2 linked regions of the Niabella beijingensis genome follow. The protein of the gene in region 1 binds, or shares a complex with, the protein of each later gene. Links are inferred from orthologs where the notes say so. Each region holds a gene or a part of one and is shown on either strand. Other genes may lie near its edges.

Region 1 (6,198 bases):
GCCTACGTCTGTATGGCTGGACAGCTGGACACCTGAGAATACCGGTGCCGCCTATCCGCGCGTGCTGACCACACAAACACAGAATGCGGCAATACAAAACCCTTCCTCTTTCTGGGTGCGGAAGGCGGATTACCTGCGGTTTAAAAATTTACAGATCGGTTATTCATTCAGTGATCAGTTATTGAGCCGGATCGGTATTAAAAAGCTGAGGATCTATTACAGCGGGCAGAATATCGCCACTTTCACCAGCTTCTTCAAATGGGTGGACCCTGAAGCGCCTGCGGGAGAAAGGGGATACACCTATCCCCAGGTAAAAGTGAATACGATCGGTGTGAACGTTACTTTTTAATCCAGATTTAAACTTAATGAAAATGAAAAGAATTCTTTTATATATATGTTTGGTGTTGCTGGTAACATCCTGTAAAAAAGGCTTTTTGGACCGGGATCCCCTTGATGCCTATAATAATGACCAGTTGTGGAAAAGCGAGAATGATGTAGTTGCAGCTCTGAACGGATGTTACAACGGGTGGGAATCTGCACAGAATATCTACTACATGGATTGTGCTTCTGATAACGCCTATGGTCAGTACCCCTGGGAAGGGTATACGGCCCTTGGAAACGGAACGGTAACACCGTCTGACGGGGATGCTGCCACAAGATGGAACTTCGGTGTGGTGCAGAAATGCAACTGGTTCCTGGCCAACATCGACCAGTATCCCGGCACGCTCGAACGGAAAGATCAGTATAAGTCTGAAGCGCGCTTTCTGCGGGCTTACCAGTTTTTTATTATGAGCCAGTTGTACGGAGATGTGCCATTGGTTTTAAAAAATATAACCACAGATGAGGCCAACAAAATGAACCGGGATAAAAAGGCGGATGTGGTGGCATTCGTATTGAAGGAACTGGGTGAAGCTGCTGCTGCGCTTCCCGCCACCTATGATAATGCCAGCAAAGGACGCATCACAAAAGGCGCGGCCCTGTCGCTGAAAGCACGGGTGGAATTGTATAACGGAAACTACCAGGATGCGGTAACGGATTATCAGGCGGTGATGGAACTGGGGTATAAGCTGTATCCCAGCTATGCAGACCTGTTCCGGATCGGGAATGAAAACAATTCGGAAGTAATACTGGATGTGCAGTACATTACGGATAAATATAATAATACACAGGTCGGAGTAATGCCTTCCAATGGTGCGGGCGGCTGGAGCTCCATCGACCCGTTGCAGGAACTGGTGGATGCTTATGAAATGAAGAATGGCAAGACCATTACAGAAACAGGATCCGGCTATAATGCCAATAACCCTTATGCCAACCGTGATCCCCGGCTTACCACCACCATCCAATGCTCCGGTCAGCCTTCCTATAACGGCGGCTTTTTCAATAGTCTTGATGCGGCGATAGGTGGTAATGCCAATGCTGATTATTATCTCGCCAATAATAATACATCTCCCACGGGTTATGTTGTAAGAAAGTATATTTCCAACCTGGCGGAACTGGGCAGCGATATGTGGAATACCGGGCTGAACGTGATCGTGATCCGCTATGCCGAAGTATTACTGGGCTATGCGGAAGCCAAGATAGAGCTGGGACAGACCGACAACTCGGTATATGATGCGATTGACCTCGTACGCCAGCGGGCTGGTTTGCCTAAAACAGACCGGGCCGCTTACGGCAGTCCGGCGGCCCTGAGAACGCTTGTAAGAAGGGAACGCCGGGTGGAACTGGCGATGGAAGGGTTACGCTTTTTTGATGTGCAGCGATGGAAGATCGGTCCTGCTGTTATGAATAAGGCGGTTTACGGAACCCGTCCGGGCTCGGTGAATATGACGACCGGTGTTATCACCTTTTCGTCTGCCAACTATACCAGGGTGGAAAACCGCTTCTTTGCGGATAAGAATTATTTGTGGCCGATACCACAGAAAGATGTGGATGTGCACCATGATCCGTCGTACCAGAATCCGGGATATTAATCATAAAGCGGGACGTTGATTTCAACGTCCCGCTTTTTTATCTGAAACCACGCGCAAGCTGGTGTGGTTAATATTCTCCAAATACTTCCACCAGTGTGCCAGCAATTTCTCCGAGCGTACATTTTGCTTCAACGGCTTCGATCACTGACGGCATGATGTTTTCCGTTCCGGAAGCTTTTGACCGGAGGGCGGACAGGAGCTTATCGCATTGCGCCTGGTTGCGGTTATTACGCAGCTGTTCCAGTTTTTGTTTTTGCAGGGCACCAATACTGTCATCGACCTTAAATATCGGGGTGGTATTTGTTTCTTCTGCCTGGAATCGGTTAACCCCTACAATGACCTTCTCACCGGCTTCAATTTTCTGCTGGTATTCGTAGGCACTGCGTGCGATGGCGTCCTGCATAAAACCTTCTTCGATGGCTGCAATGCTGCCGCCCATGGCGTCGATCTGATCGATGAGGGCCTGTGCTTTTTGTTCCATTTCGCTGGTAAGTGCTTCTACAAAATAGGAGCCTGCCAGGGGATCGACGGTATCCACCACACCACTTTCGAAAGCAACGATCTGTTGCGTCCGCAGGGCGATGCGTGCTGCTTCTTCGGTGGGCAGGCTTAATGCTTCATCAAAGCCATTGGTATGCAGCGACTGAGTGCCACCCAGCACGGCGGCCAGTGTTTGTATCGTTACCCTTGAGATGTTGTTTTGCGGTTGCTGGGCGGTAAGGGTGCTGCCACCGGTTTGTGTGTGAAAGCGCAGCATCTGCGCCTTGGGATCGGTAGCCCCCAGGTCTTTCATGATCCGGGCCCACATCCGGCGCGCCGCGCGGAACTTGGCCACTTCTTCAAACAGGTTGTTGTGCGCATTAAAAAAGAAGGAAAGCCGCTTGCCGAATACATTGATGTCCAACCCCTTTTCCAGTGCAGCTTTTACATACGCTTTTCCATTGCTTAACGTGAATGCGATTTCCTGTGCTGCGGTACTGCCGGCTTCGCGGATGTGATAACCGCTGATGGAAATGGTATTCCATTTGGGCAGTTCTTTTGAACACCATTCAAAGATATCGGTGATGATCCGCATGGAAGGTTTGGGCGGATAGCGATAAGTGCCTCTTGCGGCATATTCTTTCAGAATATCGTTCTGGATGGTGCCGGATATTTTTGACAGGTCAGCCCCCTGGGTCTTTGCCTGCGCCACATACAGGGCCAGCAAAATAAAAGCAGTAGCGTTAATGGTCATGCTGGTAGATACTTCTTCCAGCCGGATGCCGTTGAACAGCTCTGCCATATCTTCAATACTGTCGATGGCCACACCTACTTTTCCCACCTCGCCTTCTGCGAGGGGATGGTCGCTGTCGTAACCGATCTGCGTGGGGAGATCAAAGGCCACGCTTAATCCCATTACGCCCTGCGACAATAAATAATGATACCGTTTATTGCTTTCTGCGGCTGTGCTGAAGCCGGCATACTGGCGCATGGTCCATAGCCGGCCGCGGTACATATCGGGTTGTATTCCGCGGGTAAACGGGAATTTTCCCGGCAGCTCCTGCTCCTGTTGCGGTGCGTCATCAGCCGTGTACAGGGTGTTTACCGGTATGTCGCTGTCTGTATAGATTTTTTTTTCTTCCATGTTATTTTTTTACTGATGCGTCCATAATAAGCGGCTGACACCTGAATGCTTAAAGCTGATAGCTGATCGCTTCAGCCTGTCGCCCTATGCACCACAGCACAAGTGTGCGACGCAACACCGATGCCCTCTGTTCTGCTGCCCGGTCCATAAAAAACAGGGTTGCACCAGTCTGAGAATTGTTTCGCATCAATTTCGGGGAGGTAAATATATGAACACTTGTTCGTTTCAGAAAACAGTCTTTTATATTTGTGGAAACAAAACGATGCACGCATGGATTTTCAATTGTCAGAAGAGCAAAAAATGATTCAGCAGGCCGCCCGGGATTTTGCCAACCAGGAATGCCTTCCGGGGGTGATCGAACGCGATGAGCAACAGAAATTTCCTAAGGAGCAGATCGAGAAACTGGCCGACCTCGGCTTTATGGGCATGATGGTAAAGCCGGAATACGGAGGTGCGGGGCTGGATACGATCAGTTATGTGCTGGCAATGGAGGAGATCTCAAAAGTGGATGCCAGCGTAAGTGTTTGCATGAGTGTGAACAACAGCCTGGTTTGCTATGGGTTGCAGGAATTTGGCACGGAAGAACAGAAACAAAAATACCTGGTGCCCCTGGCGCAGGGGAAAAAAGACGGGCAGCTTTATATCGGGGCTTTTTTACTGAGTGAGCCGGAAGCAGGCAGCGACGCCACTTCCCAGCAAACCACGGCGGAAGATAAAGGCGATCATTATATTTTGAACGGCACCAAGAACTGGATCACCAATGGCAGCAGCGCTTCCGTTTACCTGGTGATTGCCCAGACCGACCGGTCGAAGGGCTCCAAAGGGATCAATGCGTTCATCGTGGAAAAAAGCTGGCCGGGTGTTACGGTGGCTGCAAAAGAAAATAAGCTGGGCATCCGGGGAAGTGATACCCATACGATCCTTTTATCGGATGTAAAAGTACCAAAGGGAAACCGGATCGGGGAGGATGGCTTTGGATTTAAGTTTGCGATGAAAACACTGGCCGGAGGCCGCATTGGTATTGCCTCCCAGGCCCTGGGCATCGCGGGCGGTGCGTTTGAACGGGCAAGGAATTATGCGAAAACGCGGAAATCCTTTGGCACGGAAATTATGAACCACCAGGTAATTGCCTTTAAGCTGGCGGATATGGCGCTGAAAATTGAAGCAGCGCGCCTGTTGTGTTTGAAAGCGGCCTGGGAAAAAGATCAGCACCTGAATTATGATATCAGTTCGTCGATGGCAAAACTCTATGCTTCTGAGACTGCGATGTGGGCAGCCGTGGAAGCCGTGCAGGTGCATGGCGGGTATGGTTTTGTAAAGGAATACCATGTGGAGCGGCTGATGCGTGATGCCAAGATCACCCAGATCTATGAAGGCACCAGCGAGGTGCAGCGGATCGTGATCAGCAGGGGGATCCTGAAGTAGTTTGAACCATGAACCATTAAGGCATTAAGGATCATTTAGGGGCCTGGTGGTTCTGAACTTCTAATGGTTTAAGTGCCGGATCATGACAGGAGGAGGATCTTGAAGCAGGGTGCTTTTTTGTGTATTGGCGTTCCTTGCGGTTAGAATTTAATTGTGAAGTGCGCAGGGGATCCGCAAAGTCCGAAAAGGAGAAAGACCTCCGCCAGATATTTATGTGAACCTTGCGCATGCTTAGTGTTCCTTTCACTTAAAATTTGCCACGAAGGGCGTGAAGCGCCAAAAAGATCGTTACGGAGTGGCGAAGCCGCTACAGCGACTGCAAAAAAACCGTGCTGCTGTGTTTCGGCGGCTTATTCTCTATGCACAATCGTTTGCGCATTTTTTAGCGGTACGATCCGCGAGCCAGAGCGGAAATAATCTGTATTTTACCGCAATCATCAAATCATATGAATATGAGAATCGGACTGCTTATTGTTTGTTTTTGCGGATGGCTGGCTGCCGGGGCGCAAACTCCGGATCTGCAACAGGTCGAAAAAGATCTGAAGGTTTTTAAAACGCCCCTGGCGCTGGAATTAAAAAAACGCGTAAAGAAAAAAGATATTGAACGAATCAATGACCCGCAGCTGAAGGCTGCTGCCTTGCTAATGGCGGATAAAAAATACCAAACGGACTACCGCGTAGCCGATTATTCCGCCTGGCTGAAGCCCACCACACTCGGCAGGGAGCTGATGATCGGAGATGGTTACAGTAAATATGAAGGCATTACCGGTATTTATCTTCCCGTTGGCCGACAGGTTGTACTGGTCGATGGGATCCCCAAAGGAAAGGAAATACGGCTGCTGGTACCCAACTGGAACCGCCGCGCGCCGGAAGGTATAGAGCCCACAAAAGATCCTGCCGGATGGGGCATCAAACGGCAGGAGTTCCCGTTAAAGAACGGCGTGAATATTATTGAGCTGAAACAGAACGACGGACTGGCCTATATCGATTACTATTCCGATACACCGGAGAAGGAACGGCCCGTGCGCGTGCATTTTGTAAACGGAAAAGTGAACGGTTACTTTGATATTACTAAGAATAACGATGCCGACTGGAACCAACTGATCGATCATGCTATTTACCCGGTGATCGATGCAAAAGGACGGCATATACAGATTGCGTATCCTGCGGAAGATTGTA
Region 2 (5,347 bases), 2.7 Mb from region 1 along the record:
AACAAGCCCTCCGGTCTGCTTTCGATACCCGACAGGGAAGGAAAGGAACCGTCGCTTAAAGAATTGTTACAGGAGCGGTATTCCACCACCTTCACCATTCACCGGTTAGACCGCGAAACAAGCGGCCTGATCATTTTTGCAAAAAATGCAGCTGCACATAAGCATTTCAGTCAGCAATTTGAAGCCCGTAAAACCATAAAGATCTATAACGGACTTATATTGGGATCGGTTACAGAACCGGAAGGGAGCATTGATGCACCTATTGCCGAGAATATGGTACGACGCGGCACAATGATCATTCACCGGAGAGGCAAGCAGGCACTTACCGACTTCCGGGTACTGAGGGATTTTAAAATTTACAGCTGGATGGAATTCCGGATCCATACCGGAAGAACCCACCAGATAAGGATCCATACAAAAGAAATAGGCCATCCGCTGGTTGGTGATGTGATTTACGGAGACGGCAAACCCGTATATCTTTCTTCGTTCAAATCAAAGTTCAATCTGTCCAGGGATGTGCTGGAAGAACGTCCTCTGCTCAACCGGCTGGCCTTACACGCTGCCCGGCTGAAGATCATGAACAAAACGGGTGACTGGCAGGAACTGGAAGCCCCGTTGCATAAAGACCTCAGGGCAACCCTGCAACAACTGGAAAAAAGGAAGTAAACACAGCCCGCGGCAATATTCACCGGGAGTCTGTACCTTTGTGGAATGGTTCCGGGCTGCAACCGGCCAAAAGATCGGAATATGGCCCTTCCCGTATTAAATCCGGGATAAAAGGTAGCAATACCGGTGCCGGCAGTCAGCGCTGCAATAAAGCAGCTCCTTACAGATCCGGGGGTTCGGAAAAATGGAAGCAGCCCCTGTTTTATATTTTTTAATACAAACACTACAACACCGCAAGCGGATCTGCCTTATTTTTGTTAATGGCTGGTTGTAAAACGGCCGCCTTCTTTATAGACAGAGCAATCGAACATAATCAAAAAGAACCGATAACCGGCTGCGTTGATGGGTAGCAGGTTTGACACGCCATGATTAGTAAACGTTATCCGACGGCCTCGCTGATTATTTCCACCTACAACTGGCCGGAAGCGCTGGAGTGTTGCCTGAAAAGTATTCTGCGGCAAAGCCGGTTACCCAACGAGGTGATCATTGCAGATGACGGTTCCACTACAGAAACCCGCCTTTTAATTGAAAGGTTTCAGCCACTTTTTCCGGTGCCACTGCTCCATGTATGGCAGCCGGATGAAGGCTTTCAGCTTGCCCGTATCCGCAACAAAGCGATCGCCAGAGCCCAACATGATTATGTGATACAGATCGACAGCGACCTTATTCTTCACAAGCGGTTTGTGGAAGATCATCTGAAATTAAGCCGCCCCGGAAGTTTTGCAACCGGGAGCAGGGTGATCCTCAGCGCCTCTTATTCACAACGGCTGCTTACCCTAAAAAAAGGAAAAGCTTCCCTGTTCCGCTGGAGCTCACTTAATAAAAACAACGGACTGCGGATTCCTTTGCTCACTCGCCTTTACAAAAAACACCGGGCCGATGATATCTTTTACCTGCGCGGATGCAATATGGCATTCTGGAGAAAAGACCTGATTGCAGTGAACGGATATAATGAGGAGATCCAGGGATGGGGAAGGGAGGACAATGAAATTGCAGCACGTTTGATTAATCTCGGGATCGTAAAAATGGTGGTGAAGCACAGTGCGATCGTCTACCACATTTATCACAAAGAAAAAGAGAGGAACAGTGTCCTGCTAAACAATGAACTGCTCCAGCGGTCCATATCACAAAAACTGATCATTGCTCCTGTTGGCCTCCAGAATCACCTGCAAAGCACCTGACAGCCCCGTTCTTCTGCAACCACCGCTATCCATTCAATACACCCTGTACAAACCGGTATAAGTTAAATACCCCGGTCTTTAACTCCGCTTCTATTTTATCTTTCAGCTGTTGCCGGTTAATGTCCTGCATGCGCACTTTTTGTATCAGCAGGTACGCTTTTTCCGCCAGCAGCCAGCTGTTGCGTTCATCCGGCACGGCATCCTGTATTTTTTTCAACAACTCCTGGTACAAAACATCAATCCCTTTCGATTCATGCGCTACTGTTGGTATGACCGGCAATGGGTCGGCTTTTTTTGCAAATGCCGGCGCCAGCATTTGCCGCAGATTTTTTACAAAGAGGTCCGCGCCGGGACGATCGCTTTTGTTTACCACAAAAATGTCGGCGATCTCCATAAGCCCGGCCTTCATGGTTTGCACCTCGTCGCCGCCTTCCGGCACAAGGACGACAACCGTAACATCCGCCAGGCCGGCAATCTCAATTTCACTTTGTCCTACGCCCACCGTTTCCACGATAATAAGATCAAACGGCGCAGCTTTCAACAGGTCTGTGATTTCGATGATCTTGGGGTTCAGTCCCCCCAATGCCCCGCGGCTCGCCAACGACCGGATGAAAACAGCCTCCTCCAGGTACCACCTGCTCAGCCGGATACGATCACCCAGCAGGGCACCCAGGTGAAAAGGAGAAGATGGGTCCACGCATACCACTGCTACCCTTTTTCCTTCCCCCACCGCATGGCCGATCAGCGCATCTGTCAGGGTACTTTTCCCCGCACCGGGCGGGCCTGTAATACCGATAACCGGCAGCTGACGCCGGGGCAGTTGCTGCAAAAAGGTCTCATAGCCCGTTTGTTCGTTCTCAACCAGGCTGATGGCCCGTGCAATGGCTTTTACATTACCCGCCGCCACTTCGTTTAACAGCAAATTCCACATATAATGCTAAAATACGGAACAACGGAAGCAAAGCAAGCGTCAGCCAAATATTAAGCTGCAACTAACCGCAGGCAGCGGATGACTGGCGGCTGGGTGCTTAAGCCGATAATCATAAAATTCATAATCTTTACCTTTGGGTATGACAAATTTCATCCCGATATTTCCTTTGTCCATTGTTGTTTTTCCTGAAGAACGGCTCAACCTTCATATTTTTGAGCCTCGTTACAAACAGTTGATCCAGGAATCGGCAACATCAAAAAAGCCATTTGGGATTCCGGTGGTAATGGATGATAAACTGCAGGAATGGGGTTCACTGGTATATGTGGAAGAAATTGCCACGGTTTATGAAAACGGGGAAATGGATATAAAAACACGCGGGGGTGACCTGTTCCGGATCCTGGAAGTGATCAAAGAGATCCCGGAAAAACTTTATTCCGGCGCCATTGTCAATTACCCGGAGAACGACCGGAAGGGAAATCCCCGGGTAATGCAGTTGCTGGTACAGCAGATGCGGGCACTGCACAATTATTTACAGGTAAAAAAAGATTTTAAAAAACAGGAAAATCTTTTAACCGCATATGATATCGCCCATCATTCAGGACTGACCATTTATGAGGAGTATGAATTTTTACAGCTGACCCGCGAGCGGCAGCGCCAGGAATACCTGAAACGGCATTTTGAAAAAACCTTACCTGTTTTTGAACAAATGAATCAGTTGAAACAAAGGATACAAATGAACGGTCATTTTAAAAACCTGAGCGGATTTGATATAAAATAGCAGCGCTCACATGGTCCTGTCTGCTGCCGATTTATGTACACAGCGAAAAAGTTCCTTATTTTTTATTTACTTGCACATTATGTCTACCACACTTTGTTTTGATTTTGGCAATACCAGGAAAAAAGTTGCCGTCTTTAAAGGGAGCGAAATTGAAAAGATCCTGCACCTGCAGGACGATACAACAGCAACCATCCGGTCCCTGATCGAAACATACAAACCGGAAAAATCCATTTTATCGTCCGTTATCAACCATAATGCGGAGATCGAAACGGTGTTGAAAGACCATACCCGCTTTCACCTGCTCAACCATCTTTCCCGCCTTCCGGTTACCACTCCTGTAGGAAAACCGGAAAAAATCGGTGCCGACCGGCTGGCGCTTGCTGCGGGAGGTGTGCACTTCTATCCGGATAAAAACCTGCTGCTGATAGGGTTAGGAACCTGTATCACCCTCAATTTTGTGAATAAATACAAAGAACTGGTGGGCGGATCCATCTCCCCCGGTCTGGAAATGCGGCTTAAATCACTGCAATATTACACGGCAAAACTGCCGCTGATCGCCCCCAAGGCCGATCTTCCATTGATGGGATACGATACGGAAACCAATATTCTGTCGGGCGTGGTCCTGGGAATGGCCTATGAACTGGACGGATTTATCGCCGCTTATGAGGAAAAATTCGACAACTTTAACGTGGTATTAACCGGCGGAGATTTGCAACATTTGGCATCACACCTGAAAAGCAGGATATTTGCCGACCCTGAATTAATATTTAAAGGCCTATATGCTATTAGTGAAGTCAACAACGCTTAGAAAATTGGACGCGTTTGTAATAAAACGTATTGCTGCTGCAATTTGTTTTACCGGAACCTGTTTTATTGCAACTGCCCAGGATAACTCTCCCTACTCAAGATATGGCCTGGGAGACGAAATTTCCTCCTCCAGTGCCACCAGTAGGGGCATGGGTGGTGTTTCCGCAGCATATAACAGCTATTCCTCCGTCAACTATGCCAACCCGGCGTCTTACTCTTTTTTCCAGTCCATTACGGAAAAAGGGACCCGGAAACAGTTACTGGGGCGGGCCATCCTCGACATCGGCATTGAAGGAACGGGGCGTACCCTCATCGATAAATCGGCACAATCCCGGTTCACCTCCAGCAACTTGATTTTCAATCGTGTATCTGTTGGCGTACCTCTTCGCCGCAATTGGGGTATGGCTTTTGGCCTGCGGCCACTGAACAGGATCGTTTATAAGATCCAGAACAGCGGTCCGCTGCGGGATGAAAATACCGGGGAGTTCATCGATTCTGCAACCACGGTCTTTGAAGGATCCGGTGGCGCCTACCTGGCATCACTGGGAACAGGTGTAAAATTTGCAATGGGCAAAAACCACTATCTGAGCCTGGGGGTGAACGGCGGCTATTTGTTCGGCTCTAAAGATTATTCGCGGAAAAGAAGTCTTTTCAACGATTCCACACTTTATTCCCAGGGTGTATGGGATACAAAGACCTCCCTGGGGGGGATCTATGCAGACGCGGGAATCCAATACCAGGGAAAGCTGAAAGATAACCTGTACCTGGGTATCGGGGCCTATGGTAACTGGCAGCAGAAAATAAATACCAGCACCGCTTTGACATCCAGTGCGATCAATAATGCAAACGGGATCGCAGATACCGTCTCTTTCAGTGATTATCAATCGGGAAGCATCATCTATCCCACCAATGTTACAGCGGGCTTTATCCTGCAGAAAATGCAGACACCGAATGAAGCCGGATGGCTTTTCGGAGCCGATTTCA

What was found. Proteins that work in one complex are often made in the same cells at the same time.
Region 2: the proteins of K7B07_RS00275 (region 1) and meaB are in contact, whole or in part, in a crystal structure (PDB 8DPB), measured with the Methylorubrum extorquens proteins. The link is inferred for Niabella beijingensis from one-to-one orthologs. Residues at the interface, in SOR27001.1 of Methylorubrum extorquens: Glu577, Glu578, Asn579, Asp580, Gly581, Arg582, Arg583, Arg585, His596, Ala604, Ser605, Ala608, Asp609, Gly611, Phe612, Asp613, Val614, Asp615, Ile616, Gly617, Pro618, Leu619, Glu625, Arg628, Gln629, Val631, Glu632, Asn633, Asp634, Glu661; in SOR26638.1 of Methylorubrum extorquens: Arg20, Ala21, Ala24, Arg25, Thr28, Ser32, Arg33, Arg34, His37, Thr98, Gly99, Gly100, Ser101, Ile102, Leu103, Lys106, Thr107, Ala110, Ala113, Ile114, Asp115, Arg116, Ala118, Phe119, Ile120, Arg121, Pro122, Pro124.

What each region holds. Positions count from the first base shown.
Region 1 is NZ_JAIQDI010000001.1:54,451-60,648, reverse strand. The notes cover bases 1,317-4,147. They hold K7B07_RS00275 (acyl-CoA mutase large subunit family protein), read right to left. Parts: upstream 3,595-4,147; coding sequence 2,038-3,594; downstream 1,317-2,037. Other genes in these bases: K7B07_RS00270 (acyl-CoA dehydrogenase family protein), read left to right, coding at 3,865-4,147; K7B07_RS00280 (RagB/SusD family nutrient uptake outer membrane protein), read left to right, coding at 1,317-1,970. Outside these bases: K7B07_RS00285 (TonB-dependent receptor), read left to right, coding at 1-349; more of K7B07_RS00280, read left to right, coding at 372-1,316; more of K7B07_RS00270, read left to right, coding at 4,148-5,019; K7B07_RS00265 (M60 family metallopeptidase), read left to right, coding at 5,472-6,198. UniProt on the Escherichia coli protein: Catalyzes the interconversion of succinyl-CoA and methylmalonyl-CoA. Could be part of a pathway that converts succinate to propionate.
Region 2 is NZ_JAIQDI010000001.1:2,794,506-2,799,852, reverse strand. The notes cover bases 826-3,804. They hold meaB (methylmalonyl Co-A mutase-associated GTPase MeaB), read right to left. Parts: upstream 2,779-3,804; coding sequence 1,873-2,778; downstream 826-1,872. Other genes in these bases: K7B07_RS11640 (type III pantothenate kinase), read left to right, coding at 3,636-3,804; K7B07_RS11645 (LON peptidase substrate-binding domain-containing protein), read left to right, coding at 2,918-3,556; K7B07_RS11655 (glycosyltransferase family 2 protein), read left to right, coding at 1,032-1,847. Also shown: more of K7B07_RS11640, read left to right, coding at 3,805-4,364; K7B07_RS11635 (hypothetical protein), read left to right, coding at 4,336-5,347. UniProt on the Escherichia coli protein: Binds and hydrolyzes GTP. Likely functions as a G-protein chaperone that assists AdoCbl cofactor delivery to the methylmalonyl-CoA mutase (MCM) ScpA and reactivation of the enzyme during catalysis.